Regions from separate parts of the Paenibacillus sp. FSL P4-0081 genome, predicted to be linked through region 2. Evidence: riboswitches for the same ligand, from Rfam matches in the RefSeq annotation. Region 2 holds a riboswitch; each other region holds the start of a gene.
What was found. Region 2 has a riboswitch for cobalamin ahead of P40081_RS36185 (S-layer homology domain-containing protein). Riboswitches for the same ligand answer to the same signal wherever they lie in the genome.

Region 1 (4,160 bases), 1.1 Mb from region 2:
TCAATATGAGCTGCTGCTCCGGGTCCTGAAAAACAAGACCCACACTGCGCCGCAGCGCGGCCAGCTCTTTTTTGGCATAGGACAATGTCCTGCCTCCCTGCTGAACCGTACCCTTCTGTGGACGCAGAATGCCGACAGCATGCAGGAACAGGGTCGATTTGCCCGAACCATTGTGGCCGAGCACCGCCGTTTTGCGGCCTTTGGGAATGGAGATGGTTAGTTCACGCAGCGCGGCTTCCTTCGTATCCGGGTAATGAAACACCACCCCGTCAAAAGCCAGACTATATTCCATGTCCATGACGTACTCCTCTAATGTGATTTGGCAAAGCGGTATCGGATAAATGTTGTACGTTTTACAGCTTTGAATCCTGGATACTCCGGCCTTCTGGGGGATTGTTGTATGGAATACAACAATCTTCCCTCAGAGCCAACTAAATGAAGTGAAATGCTGCCTTTTGTACAACAATCTTGGAATACATCCGATATTCCGGGGAAATTGTTGTACTTTGGGCATGATTTCAACAAAGCCAGCAGATTTCCTGCACTAAAATCTTAAATTCAACCCCGCAGCCACAGCCAAAGCTGCGCCAGCGCCAGCACAGCGATCCCGGCATACGCCCGGACCGCATAACGCCGCGGCACAGGCCGCGCGGTATACGGCGGCAGAATGATCTCCCCCGTGAACCCGCGGGTCAGCAGCCCCTGCGACAATCCGTAATAACGGTGCATCGTATTGCCGAAGAGGGCCGCGGTCATGGCCGCAGTCTCCCGCAGCCTGGCCTTATACCCTCTGCGGCCGCCGCGCAGCCTCCGGGCCAGCATCAGCCCGTGCGCCGCATCATTCAGCAGGAACAGGAAGCGGTACATGATCAGCATCAGCTCCAGCACAATCTGCGGCATACGCAGCCTGCGCAGCACCTGCAGAAGCTCGCTGAACGGGGTGGTGAACATTAGGAAGAAGAAGCAGCTCATGCAGGCCGAGACTCTGGCCAGCAGTTCACCGGCCCGCTCCAGCCCTGCTGCCGTGATATATACCGGAAGAGGCGGCCCCGAAATCCGGAATATGCCAGCTTCCCCGGCAGCCGGGTGGCCGAATTCCACGAGCAGCGCCGGTACACTAAGGCAATAGAACAGCAGCGCCGTGCCAAACAACAGCCCGTAGGCGCGATAGGGAATTTTGGCATGCAGGATGCACCAGGACATCATCCACAGCGTAATCACAAGCTGCAGCACCGGATGCACGGTATAGGAGAGCAGGAACATCAGTGCCGCGAACGAGCTTTTCCACATGGGAGACAGCTGCCTCAAGGCATTATTATAAGAAAGGACATCAATTCGTCTGATCACTTGCTGATGCTGTTCTGCTTCGCCTGGCCTTGTTTCCCTTTCAGCAGCCCCAGTGAATATCCGATCACCCCGGCGCCAATCGCCGCCTGCAATGCGAACAGCATACTCTCCGTCTCACCCGGAAGCTCGGTCAGCGGCTTGAACCAGGGTTCATATTCGGGGTTAATCTCTGTGATCACACCCTCGGCAGCATCATCGGCCCCGCCGAAATCACCACTCACGAACAGCAGCGGCAAGACACACAGCAGGACAACAGCCAGCAGCATCAATCCATTTTTCCATTTATTGCTCATTATGCATTTCCCCCTTTGACCTTACGTTTCAGGAGCGACATTTCATTCGGACTGTACGATTTCAGCCAGTTCCACAATAATACGGTCAGCAGCCCTTCGCTGATGGCCAGCGGAATCTGCGTCACGGCAAAGATCCCCCCGAATTTGAGAAAAGACGCCAGGACTCCGCCATCCGCAGCCGGAAAAGCCACCGCAAGCTGGAAGGAAGTCACTACATAAGTCATCAGATCGGCAACCGCCGCTGCACAGAATAAGGCCAGCTTCTCGCGGTCCGGCAGCTTCATCATCAGCTTATAGACTGCATATCCGGCAAAAGGCCCCGCGACCGCCATCGAGAACGCATTCGCCCCCAGCGTAGTGATCCCCCCGTGCGCCAGAAGCAGCGCCTGAAACAACAGCACGATCGAGCCGATCACGCCCATCGGCAACGGTCCCAGCATAACTGCGCCAAGTCCGGTACCTGTAGGATGCGAGCTGCTTCCGGTAACGGAAGGCATTTTGAGCGCCGATAAGACGAAGGTGAACGCCCCTGCCAGACCGAGCAGCAGCTTCAGCTCCGGATTCTCCCTGGTCATCGATCTAAGCCTGATAATCCCGAGTATGAAGAACGGTAAGAACGCCACCCACCAGAACACGGCCCAGCCTACCGGCAGAAACCCTTCCATAATGTGCATAGCCTGGGCCGTTCCCGGTTCATTCAGCATAAAGTACACTGTAAATCCGGCAATCAGCGCCGCAAAACTCCAAAATCCGCGTTTCTTCATTTGTCAGCCTCCAAGTTTCTTTAATATAGCAAACCCAAAAAACTCCCGCCCTTCAGGGTGGGAGTGTATGTACGCAGGTATGATTCGATAGAGAGCACTGCCGTGCGCCAACAAGGGGTTCTGCACCCGGTCGCTCCGCATGGGCCGCTCAACGCTGTGTCTGCATAACATTGAACCGGCTCTGATCTTGATCTTCAAGATTCCCTCCGGTCCTGCAGGCACATCGCTTCATCTCATTAACCTATCCGTACACCGCTCCTATCCGCGTAGAGTCGTGGTGTGCGTAATCAAGGTAGGTCTCCTGGCTTGGAATACGGGCGCTATATCCTTCGTCTTCCCCGGGGTTCTCCCCGAGTGACATCATGAAGTTCAGCTCTTCCTTACAGTGGCGGGACCGCTCGGGACTTGCACCCGATTCCCTGTTATCCCTTGCCTGATCCGGCAAGAGCACCTTGTTACATCGCTAATCCATCCTACATCATAGCGGAACAGGCTCTGCATGTCTGTGATAAAATTGGAGCGGCTGCGAGGCGCAGTATTCATTTGCTTGTAAGGCAGCGTTCATTTGCTTGTAAGAATGTCATTTGAGTAATATAATTATTAACTATATAACCTGAACGTGGAGGCAGCGCATGAAACTTGATCTAACCGACCAATCTTTACCCGTGTACGAAGCGTTATCCAGTGCTGTGCGCCTGCAGATGCTGCGGCTCCTGTCCGAACAGCCTATGAACGTCAAGGAACTGGCCGGGGCGCTGAAGCTCAGCAGTGCCATTATGACGATGCATGTGCGCAAGCTGGAAGCTGCCGGACTGATCCGCAGCCACATGGCTCCCGGGCGCAGCGGACTACAGAAGATTTGTACACTGGCCGCCGAGAGTGCTGAGATTATTTTCCCTGGACAAGCCAGAACACAGCGCAGAGGCTACCGTAAGGAAATACCCGTGGGCCACTACTCTGATTTCCAGATTGAACCGACCTGCGGATTATCTACAACCGAGCGGGTAATCGGCAACTTTGACGATCCGCGGTATTTCTGGGATCAGGAGCGGGTGAATGCAGGCATCCTGTGGTTCGGCAAAGGATTCGTGGAATATAAAATCCCGAACTTCCTGCTGTCCAGCCAGAAGCCTGAGGAGCTGGTCATCACGATGGAGATTGCCTCCGAAGCCCCGTCCATCAATAATAACTGGCCTTCCGACATCACCTTCACACTGAACGGACAGCGGCTCGGTTTCTGGACCAGCCCCGGCGACTACGGGGACAGCCCGGGCAAATACACTCCTGCCTGGTGGCCTGCGCTCACCAACCAATATGGACTGCTTAAGCAGCTGAGGATTACTCCGGCGGGCACGTTCATGGACGGTCAGAAGCTGTCAGAGGTTACACTGGAGCAGGTCGGTATCCGTGATAAGCAGTGGACGTTCAAGGTCTCTGTGGAAGAGGATGCGGAGCATATCGGCGGCCTTACCTTATTCGGCAAGGGGTTCGGCAACTATAACGAGGATCTTGTGTTTGAGCTCTTTTATACAGATGCAGTTGATGCTTCGGCAAGTGCCAGTCTGGCGGAATGACCCAAACAGGATGGTGCAGCAAACAGCGGCAGCGGGAGACCTTAAGCTCAGGTCCCCCGCTGCCGCTGTTGTGGTTACGGGTGTATTGCAGGACAGCTTTGCAGTTTAACCAGTCACCGGCTGCCACAGGCCGCCGCCCGGCAGCGGACAGCCGCGTGCCTTCAGCCGGGCTACAACCGGTA
Region 2 (4,160 bases):
GCGGACTACCGCAGGTGTGCTGTCTTTGAGATATCCGGTAACGGTAATCGTATATTTATTCGCTGGCAGGCCGCCGGCAACAACAGCTGAACCCGCAGCATCCGTAACAGCAGTTTTACCGCCGATGGATACCTGAACCCCTGCGGCTGGCGAGGATACCGGGTCGGAAGTGAAGGTCGCTTCATTCCATACCCACTGCTTTTGAGTTACTTTTACAGTAATATCTTGTCCAGGCTGCGGCTGTGCAGGGGAGACCGTCACGGACTCTACCACCTGTGTGTTATCCCCGCCATAATAGACAAGCACGCGGTCATTCTCCGCAAGAAGGAAATCACCCATGCCTACACTTGGATAGATCCACGCTCCACCGCGGGCTACAACATACATCCACCCGTCATAGCCGCCAAAAGCACCCGCAGTTACGCCGCCGATTCCCGTCACGTAATTGCCAGCTTCATTGACCAGGGCCACCTTCTTCGCCGCCGCTGCCTTCTCCAGTGCTTGAAGTACATTTCCCGCATATACAGTGCCTTCTGCCAGGGTTCCGTTAGGGCTCTCAATGGCAACGGACACACTAACCTGAGGACTCTTCACAGGTGAATTGCTAAGATCATAGAGCTTGCTGCCTGTGCTGAAAAGCTTGTAAGCTACCAATGCTTCCAGTGCCTGCTCTGTCGAGAGCTGATTGTAGCTTCCCCCCGCTGTATGAGCGAACCCGCCATCTGCTGCACTATAGCTAAGAAGCTTACTGACAAGGTTTACATTGCCTACGGTATACTCCGCCCCTGCCGGGTCAATGCCAAAGGAGGACAGACCAATAATGGCTTGAGCGACACTCTCGCTGCTGTCACCATAGCCGCCGTTCTTGTCCTGTGCAGTCGCCAGCCAGGCTGCCGCCCGCTGTCCTGCGGTATTGACTGCCGGATCATCCTTATGTCCTGCCAGCACAGTAAGCACCATCGCCGTCATGTCCGGATCACTAGCCCCCGTAGTCAGAGTGAAGCCTCCGTCAGTGTTCTGCTTGGACAGGATCTCAGCCAGCAATTTAGCTGGGGTCCATTTCGCATTGTCAGGCATAGTATAAGTTCCGGAATCAAGCGCCAGCAGTACATAGGCTGCGTTGTTCAGCGTCTGGCCGGTAATTTTATCGTTATTGTAGAGCTTCTCAATCAGATTGTAGCCGGCAACATCCGCCGGATTCCCGCCAAGCGCCCTAACCGTAAGCGTAATCCGCGCATAGTCCGTAGCTCTGGCGTAGACACCCTTGGCTGCGGCTACTTTACTCTCAAGCGCCTTTAAATAACTATCCGGAACCTTATAGCCCGCCTGCGCTAGGCCGATGGCCTGCCAGTCGGACTGGACTCCGGCCTTCAGCACAAACTCCGAAGTGGCATAGACTGCCTCAGCTACGCTAACTGCTGTGCCTGAAGGTAGAGATGCCGCGTTATTCCCAGTGCTCGCAGCCGTCTCTGCAAAAGCCTGTCCCGCCGGAGCTACAGCCGCTCCCAGAACCGCGAACATCATGACAACGATCAGACCCAGCCGGATAAACTTGGATGATAAATTGTTCTTCATTGCTTGACCTCTTTCTGTGAATAGAATGGTATAGATGAATCCTGCGTCCTCCGCTGATGCGGGTGCAACATAAAGACCGCCCTGTACAGGGCGGCCGGGGAAGGATACAATACATGCAGCTGATATGAAGTTTCCCTCACACAGCCACTGCTTATATTTGCACCTGTTCCGCATTCTTACCCCCGAAGAATAGAAACAACAACGAAAAAGGCAGGTCTCCTGGCTTAAGCTTCATTGCTTCCCCCGCCTTCCCATCCTATTATCAGACAGTGGCTTCTCAGGAGTCGCTCCGCATTTACAGTGGCGGGACCGCACCGGACTTGCACCGGACTTCCCTTTTAAGCAGATTACAATCGTAGAACCGGCATGGGTATCTGTTGCATGACTACGCCTGTTTCTACGGAAATCCGCACCTTTTTCCAAAGCTTATTAAATTTGAATATTCACAAACAATCATATCTACTATTCCCCTGTATGTCTATAGACAAGCTGTTTCAATTATAGGCACAACCGGCCCCTTCCGCACAAAAAGTCCTGAACAACACTCGCCGCATTCTCCCGGCATATCATGCTGTTCAGGACTTAAATAGTGATGCTTCCGCTTCCGGCAAGAGCCGGCAGCTGGTTGATTGTATTATGTACAACAGAATGGGGATAAAAGGCGGCCATAATGCATTCTGCTGTATTTAATCCAATTGATTTTGGAATATACCCCTTATAAGCTCTAAAATCCGGATTCTAATGTACCCAATACAATAGAACGCATAATAGGGCTGATTATTCCTGATTTGAGTGGACAAAGTACAATGACCTCTCTGCCAGCTTACGCGGAAGCACCGTTGATGAAATGCCGGACTTCTCTTACATCCGGCTTCGCCCAATTCAGGCTCTCACCCAATCATTCCGCATCCGTGTCCGGGCTGGCGGAAGGAGTGGGGCCGGTGCCGGGTGTAGTCTCCGGAGTAGTGCTCGGGGTACTTCCCAGAATGCTCCCCGGACTAGCCTGTAGCTTCAGCGTATAGATGCCCGCAGTGATCACATCACCCGCGGCCAGCTTTGCGCCCGGCTCCAGCTCCACCGTCACTTCATATACGCGCGCAGGTGTTCCTGCGCCCGATGCACCCGTCGCCGGGGAGGCTTCGGCTTCATCAGAGCCGCCGCTATTTCCAGCGGCTGCATCTCCGCCGCCGTCAGTCCCCACGGCTTCATTTCCGGTCGCCCCGCCGTCAGTCCCGGCAGCTCCCTCATCAGAGCCGCCGTCATTTCCGGCGCCCGATGCACCCGCCGCCGGGGAGGCTTCGGCTTTATCAGAGCCGCCGCTATTTCCAGCGGCTGCATCCCCATTCGCGCCGCCGTCAACTCCGGCGGCCAGGCAACTGCTCGCAGTTGCTGCAACCTTGTAAGTGTCCACAACGTTATTACCGGACATCACGATGATCTCCGCCGGGTTAAAGGCGGAGCATTCCGCCACAGAGGCAAAGCTGAACACCAGCTTGACGCCTGCCTCCCCGCCACCTTCAGCCCCGCCAGCATTCCCACTGCCTTCTGTTCCGCCGCCTTCAGCCCCGCCAGCGTTCCCGGTACCTTCTGTTCCACCATTTCCGGTTCCTGTGGCTGTCCCGGCATCTGCCACACCACCAACCAGCCGTACAGAGACCGGGGCTTGCTCTTGCCCATCCGCACTGTGGATATCGCCCCGAATCGGGCTCACAGTCGGCTGCGGTGCAGCGGTATCCGCATCCGGCCGCAGCCAGCTGATGGCGATGACGGCTATGATCAGTACGATCCCAAGCACGCTGCCGGAGATCAGGATCTGAAATCGGCTGCGGCTGACCCACCGCGCCAGCGGCGAAGCCAGCTGGGAGCGGGCTTCATTGTAGACATTCTGCATGGCGGGCGTTGCGGCCGAGCTATAGCTTTTGCGGAAATCGCGGTTCTTGAACGCCTCGCGGTCGTTCTTCAGGAAATACTTCAGCACCGCCCGCCGGTAATTCGGCCACAGCTTCTTGCTCGAGATGGTGAACAGCCGGTTATGCTGCGACCAGGCCAGGAAACGGTAGACCGTTTCCTTATCATTGCCCGCTTTGCGCGCCACCAGCTCCAGCAGCGCATCGTAATCAAGCGGACCGCCCTCACGTTCACTGCTGTGGTAGAAGGCCAGCGGCAGCCGTTCGAACGGCTCGATGCTCCGCGACTCCTTCAGCCAGCGTCCTCCGAGCAGCTGTACATCATCCAGCTCCCGGGGAGACAGACCGGCGAAAATCTCCTCGTCCGGCTTCTCCTCCCCGAACCAGCGGTACGCAGCGCGCAGCGCATTCGCTTTACACTTAGCGATTGCATCCAGAGGCGGCTGCCAATCTGCCGTATCCCGGTAGCGCAGGAAGGAAATCTCCAGCAGCTGCTCCATCGTCAGCTCGTCCAGCGAGATCCGGTTCAGCAGGAAGCGGTCGGCAACGGTTCCCAGCTCCTGCAGCAGTGACAGCGCTTCAGCATGTACACCGCCGCCTCTGCGGCGTTCTTTCTCGGCCTTCTGCACCGACTCATGAACCGATGCCACCGCCGCCACCGGATCATTGTCCCGCTGC
Region 3 (4,160 bases), 630 kb from region 2:
GCGGGTCTGATAGTCGCCGGTCAGATATCCGGTTACCCGGCGCAGCCGGCGGATATGCGTTGTGTCTTCATGAGCGCCGCAGGATGGGCAATTCGTGCCGATTACACCTTCGTGGCCGCAGCCGGAGCAGCGGTCGATCGGGTGGTTGATGCTGAAATAGCTGATGTCCTGCTCCAGCGCGTATTTGATGATTTTGACGAATGCTGCAGGGTTGCTGCGGGCGTTGCCGTTCAGCTCTACATAAGAGATCGCTCCGGCGTTGCAATATTCATGGAATGGAGCTTCCAGGCTGATCTTCTTGGCTGCGCTCAGGTCGTAATAGACCGGAATGTGGAATGAATTCGTATAGTATTCACGGTCCGTTACACCCGGGATGGAACCGAGAACCTTGCGGTCTATCTTGGTGAATTTGCCGGAGAGACCTTCGGCAGGCGTAGCGAATAGAGTAATGTTCAGATCCAGCTCTTCGCTCTTGCGGTCGCAGTATTCACGCATGTGGCGGACAATAGCCACTGCCTTGGCATGGACCTCCATATCTTCGCCATGGTGTTTGCCGTACATAGCCTTCATGCACTCGGCCATACCGATGAAACCAAGGGACAGGCTGCCGTGCTTCAGCAGTTCACCTACGCTGTCTTCCGGTGCAAGCTGTTCGCCGCCTTCCCAGACGCCTTCACGCATCATGAAATCGGAGGCTTTGGCTTTCTGGGAGGCCTGAATGCGGAACCGGTGCAGCAGGCCGTCCAGCGCAACATCCATATAATGATTAAGATCTTCGAAGAAGCCTTCCTCGTCAGCGGCAAGGCGGCGGCCGGTTACTGTGCCGTAAGCCAGTCCAAGACGTACAAGGTTAAGCGTATTGAATGAAAGGTTGCCTTTGCCCGAGCAGTGATTACGTCCGAAGCGGTCGCCCAGAACACGTGTCCGGCAGCCCATCGTAGCAAATTCAGTATCCGGATCGGTTGGATCGTAGTACTGCATATTCAGCGGAGCATCCAGATTGGCGAAGTTCGGATACAGCCGGCGTGCAGAGCACTCTGCCGCTTTCAGGAACAGCTCATAGTTAGGATCACCAGGCTGCTGGTTGACACCCTGTTTGCATTTGAAGATCTGAATCGGGAACACCGGTGTTTCTCCGCTGCCAAGTCCGTTCATAGTAGCAGTTAAGAGGGAGCTAATCACCAGCTGGCCCTCCGGAGAGGTGCAGGTTCCGTAGTTGATGCTGGTAAAAGGAATCTGGCCGCCTGAGCGGCTGGACATGGTATTCAGGTTATGTACCATGCTCTCCGCAGCCTGAAGGGTTTCAATTTCTGTCTCTTTCAGGGCGAAACGGAAGGCACGCGGATACTTCTCTTCCAGATCGCTGCGGGTCATAGTGACCTCGCCGAGTGCTTCGCCGGCTGCACCTTCCTCGAAATATTCCATTCCTTTGCGGAACAGCTTAGCGAAGGATTTAGTGACATAAGGCGCCAGATCGTAATCCAGCTTGTTGGCGGATACGCCGCCGTACTGGGCATTCTGCTGGGACTGGAAAATAATCGCCACCAGCGACATAGCCGTCATAATCGAATTCGGAGGGCGGACGCTGCCGTTGCCGGTATTGAAGCCTTCGCGGAGAAGCCGTTCAAACGGGATGAAGATGCAGTTGGTTGTTCCAATGGCATATTGATCCAGGTCGTGTACATATACAACATTATCTTCAATAGCCTGCACGAGCTGTGGCGGCATCGTGAAATTGCGGGCGTACCACTTGGAATATTCACTGCCGAATTTGCTCATCTTGCCGGAGAAGCTCTCCCCGTTCAAGTTGGCGTTCTCGCGCAGCAGATCCAAATCCCGGCTGTCGATAATATCCCGTCCCAAATGAATAACTTCTTCCAAAAGAACTTCCTGTGCAGCTTGTCCTTCGTTATATCGTTTCTCCAGCAGCGTCATTGTATAGCTCTCTCCTCTCGGTATCGTAAGCGTGAAGCGTGTGCTCCATGACATCAGTAAAAAGGCATCTCCAGCCGGGAGGCGGGAAATGCCCGAATGCGTATTGCAAATATCCGAAACAGCGGACATTTGCCGGTGGTCTATGTGGAAAATACGAACGGGCACAGGGCTTGTCCTGTTCTGGAACCTGTTCTTGTACCTTCCGCAGAAGCCGATACCTGAGGACGATATTCTATCGTCCTCAGGTATCGGCAGCCTATTGCCCGATTAACGGAAAGGCTAACTCTGCTCGTGCAGGCCGCATGCGGGCACCTCGCCTGTTCCTCGCAGGAGTCTAACCGGTGCCACAGAAACAGGCAGGTCTCCTGGCTTCCGGCATGCCCTCCGGCGCCTTCCCGAGGGGCCTCGCAGCCCCCTAGTGGCTTGTTGTCGGAGGATGCTGCTCCAGCGGCGTCTGGCAGCTGGAACATCCGGTTACAGTGGCGGGACCGCAGCGGATTTGCACCGTGTTTCCCTATTAAGCTTCAACCCTAGCAAGAGGGCGAAACACCTGTTTCTACTATATTTTGTTGTTGTTAAATAAAAGTAACTCAATATATTGTGTTTGTAAACATTTTTTTGCGAATCCGCGCGGGGAGCGGGTTCCGCAGGTTTACTCACAGATGATCCACAGTTAGTCCACAGGTAATCCACAACTTTCCTGTGGATATGGCCTTAAATGAGTCATAAATTGTCCCAAAAGATGCCACAAAGACTCCATAAATAGAGTGCGTCTAATCCTAGTAGTTTTACTGGGGAGATAGTAATAGAGAGGGGGGGCTATGGGTATTTGTGGGAGCGGCGCTGAAGGGTTACAATTAAGGAGTAAGGACAGAACAGACTCATCAAACTTGCAGGAGGGATTTCATAATGGCGATTGGCGAAGTGACCGTTATTCCGATTGGCACTGGCAGTACCAGTCTCAGCAGCTATGTGGCCGATATGCAGCGTGTGCTGCAGACCGTGGAGGGGATTACCTATGAGCTTACTTCGATGGGGACTATTATTGAAGGACCGGTTGCACGGATTCTTGCTGCGGTAGAAGCGCTGCATGAGTCGCCGTTTACGTCAGGAGCACAGCGGGTTTCCACCTCGCTTAAGATTGATGACCGTCGTGACAAGCCTTCTACGAGCCGCAGCAAGCTGGAATCCGTGGAACGCAAGCTGCAAGGAGAGTAAAGAGTACCTGTAGTTGTAATCAGATTCAACCTATAAGGAGCGGATCTTTCATGGCAAAAGCCTCACAGCAGATCGGGATTCAAATGTACACACTGCGTGACCAGACGGAGCGCGATTTCCTGGGTACACTGGGCAAAGTTGCGGAGATGGGATATCAGGCGGTAGAATTCGCCGGTTATTTCGGCGTGTCTGCAGGAGAACTGCGCCGTACATTGGACCGGTTGGGTCTTGCTGCGCCTTCGGCGCATGTGGGCCTGGATTTCAGCAGTCTGGATAACATGGAACGGGCGTTAGCCAAAGAAATTGAATATGCGAAGGAACTTGGATTACAATATATGATCACCCCTTCGGCACCGCTTCCGCAGAACCCCTCAATGGAGGATGTGACGGCGGTGATTCCCTTCCTGGAGAAGGCCTCCGCGATGGTCCGTGCAGCAGGCCTGCAGTACGGGTATCACAACCATGATTATGAATTTGCAGAGGTAGACGGCAAAGCAGTCATCGATATATGGCTGGAACAGATTCCTGCGGAGCATATGTTTGCAGAGTTCGATCTGGGCTGGGTACACAGGGGCGGAGCACGTCCTATTGACTATGTCTCCCGTTATGCCGGCCGTGTTCCGCTGGTTCACATTAAGGATTTCGGGGCAAATAATGAAGAGACTGACCTCGGGAAAGGGCAGGTTGATTTCCGGAGCGTCTTCGACAAGGCAGAGGAGAGCGGGATTCTGTACTATATAGTAGAGCAAGAGGCTTATGCCGTGTCCTCGTTGGAAAGTGCTAAAGAGGCACTGGAATATTTCCGCGGGCTGGGGCTAATGCTGGACTAGGCAGCGCGAATGATCAAAAAAGGGTTGCGTTTTCTGCTGAAAGAGTTATAATATTTTTTGTTTGGCAGGCAGACTATCCTTTAAGCTGGTGTAGCTCAGGGGTAGAGCAACGCACTCGTAATGCGTAGGCCGGGGGTTCAATTCCCTTCACCAGCATCTTTTGAATTCATATGCAGC

Region 1: another riboswitch for cobalamin. It lies ahead of P40081_RS09815 (energy-coupling factor ABC transporter permease); the one in region 2 lies ahead of P40081_RS36185 (S-layer homology domain-containing protein).
Region 3: another riboswitch for cobalamin. It lies ahead of P40081_RS02655 (anaerobic ribonucleoside triphosphate reductase); the one in region 2 lies ahead of P40081_RS36185 (S-layer homology domain-containing protein).

The regions. Positions count from the first base shown of each region.
Region 1 covers NZ_CP009280.1:2,314,987-2,319,146, reverse strand. The annotation lists gene P40081_RS09830 (energy-coupling factor ABC transporter ATP-binding protein) at 1-298, opposite strand, end outside; gene cbiQ (cobalt ECF transporter T component CbiQ) at 559-1,347, opposite strand; gene P40081_RS09820 (energy-coupling factor ABC transporter substrate-binding protein) at 1,344-1,640, opposite strand; gene P40081_RS09815 (energy-coupling factor ABC transporter permease) at 1,640-2,404, opposite strand; cobalamin riboswitch at 2,679-2,874, opposite strand; gene P40081_RS09810 (ArsR/SmtB family transcription factor) at 3,037-3,978, shown strand; gene P40081_RS09805 (DUF6171 family protein) at 4,084-4,160, opposite strand, start outside.
Region 2 covers NZ_CP009280.1:1,235,851-1,240,010, reverse strand. The annotation lists gene P40081_RS36185 (S-layer homology domain-containing protein) at 1-1,575, opposite strand, end outside; cobalamin riboswitch at 1,768-1,956, opposite strand; gene P40081_RS05300 (GAP1-N2 domain-containing protein) at 2,474-4,160, opposite strand, start outside.
Region 3 covers NZ_CP009280.1:604,238-608,397, forward strand. The annotation lists gene P40081_RS02655 (anaerobic ribonucleoside triphosphate reductase) at 1-1,935, opposite strand, end outside; gene P40081_RS39675 (hypothetical protein) at 2,032-2,157, shown strand; cobalamin riboswitch at 2,274-2,504, opposite strand; gene P40081_RS02665 (MTH1187 family thiamine-binding protein) at 2,845-3,153, shown strand; gene P40081_RS02670 (sugar phosphate isomerase/epimerase family protein) at 3,204-3,983, shown strand; tRNA gene P40081_RS02675 (tRNA-Thr) at 4,068-4,139, shown strand.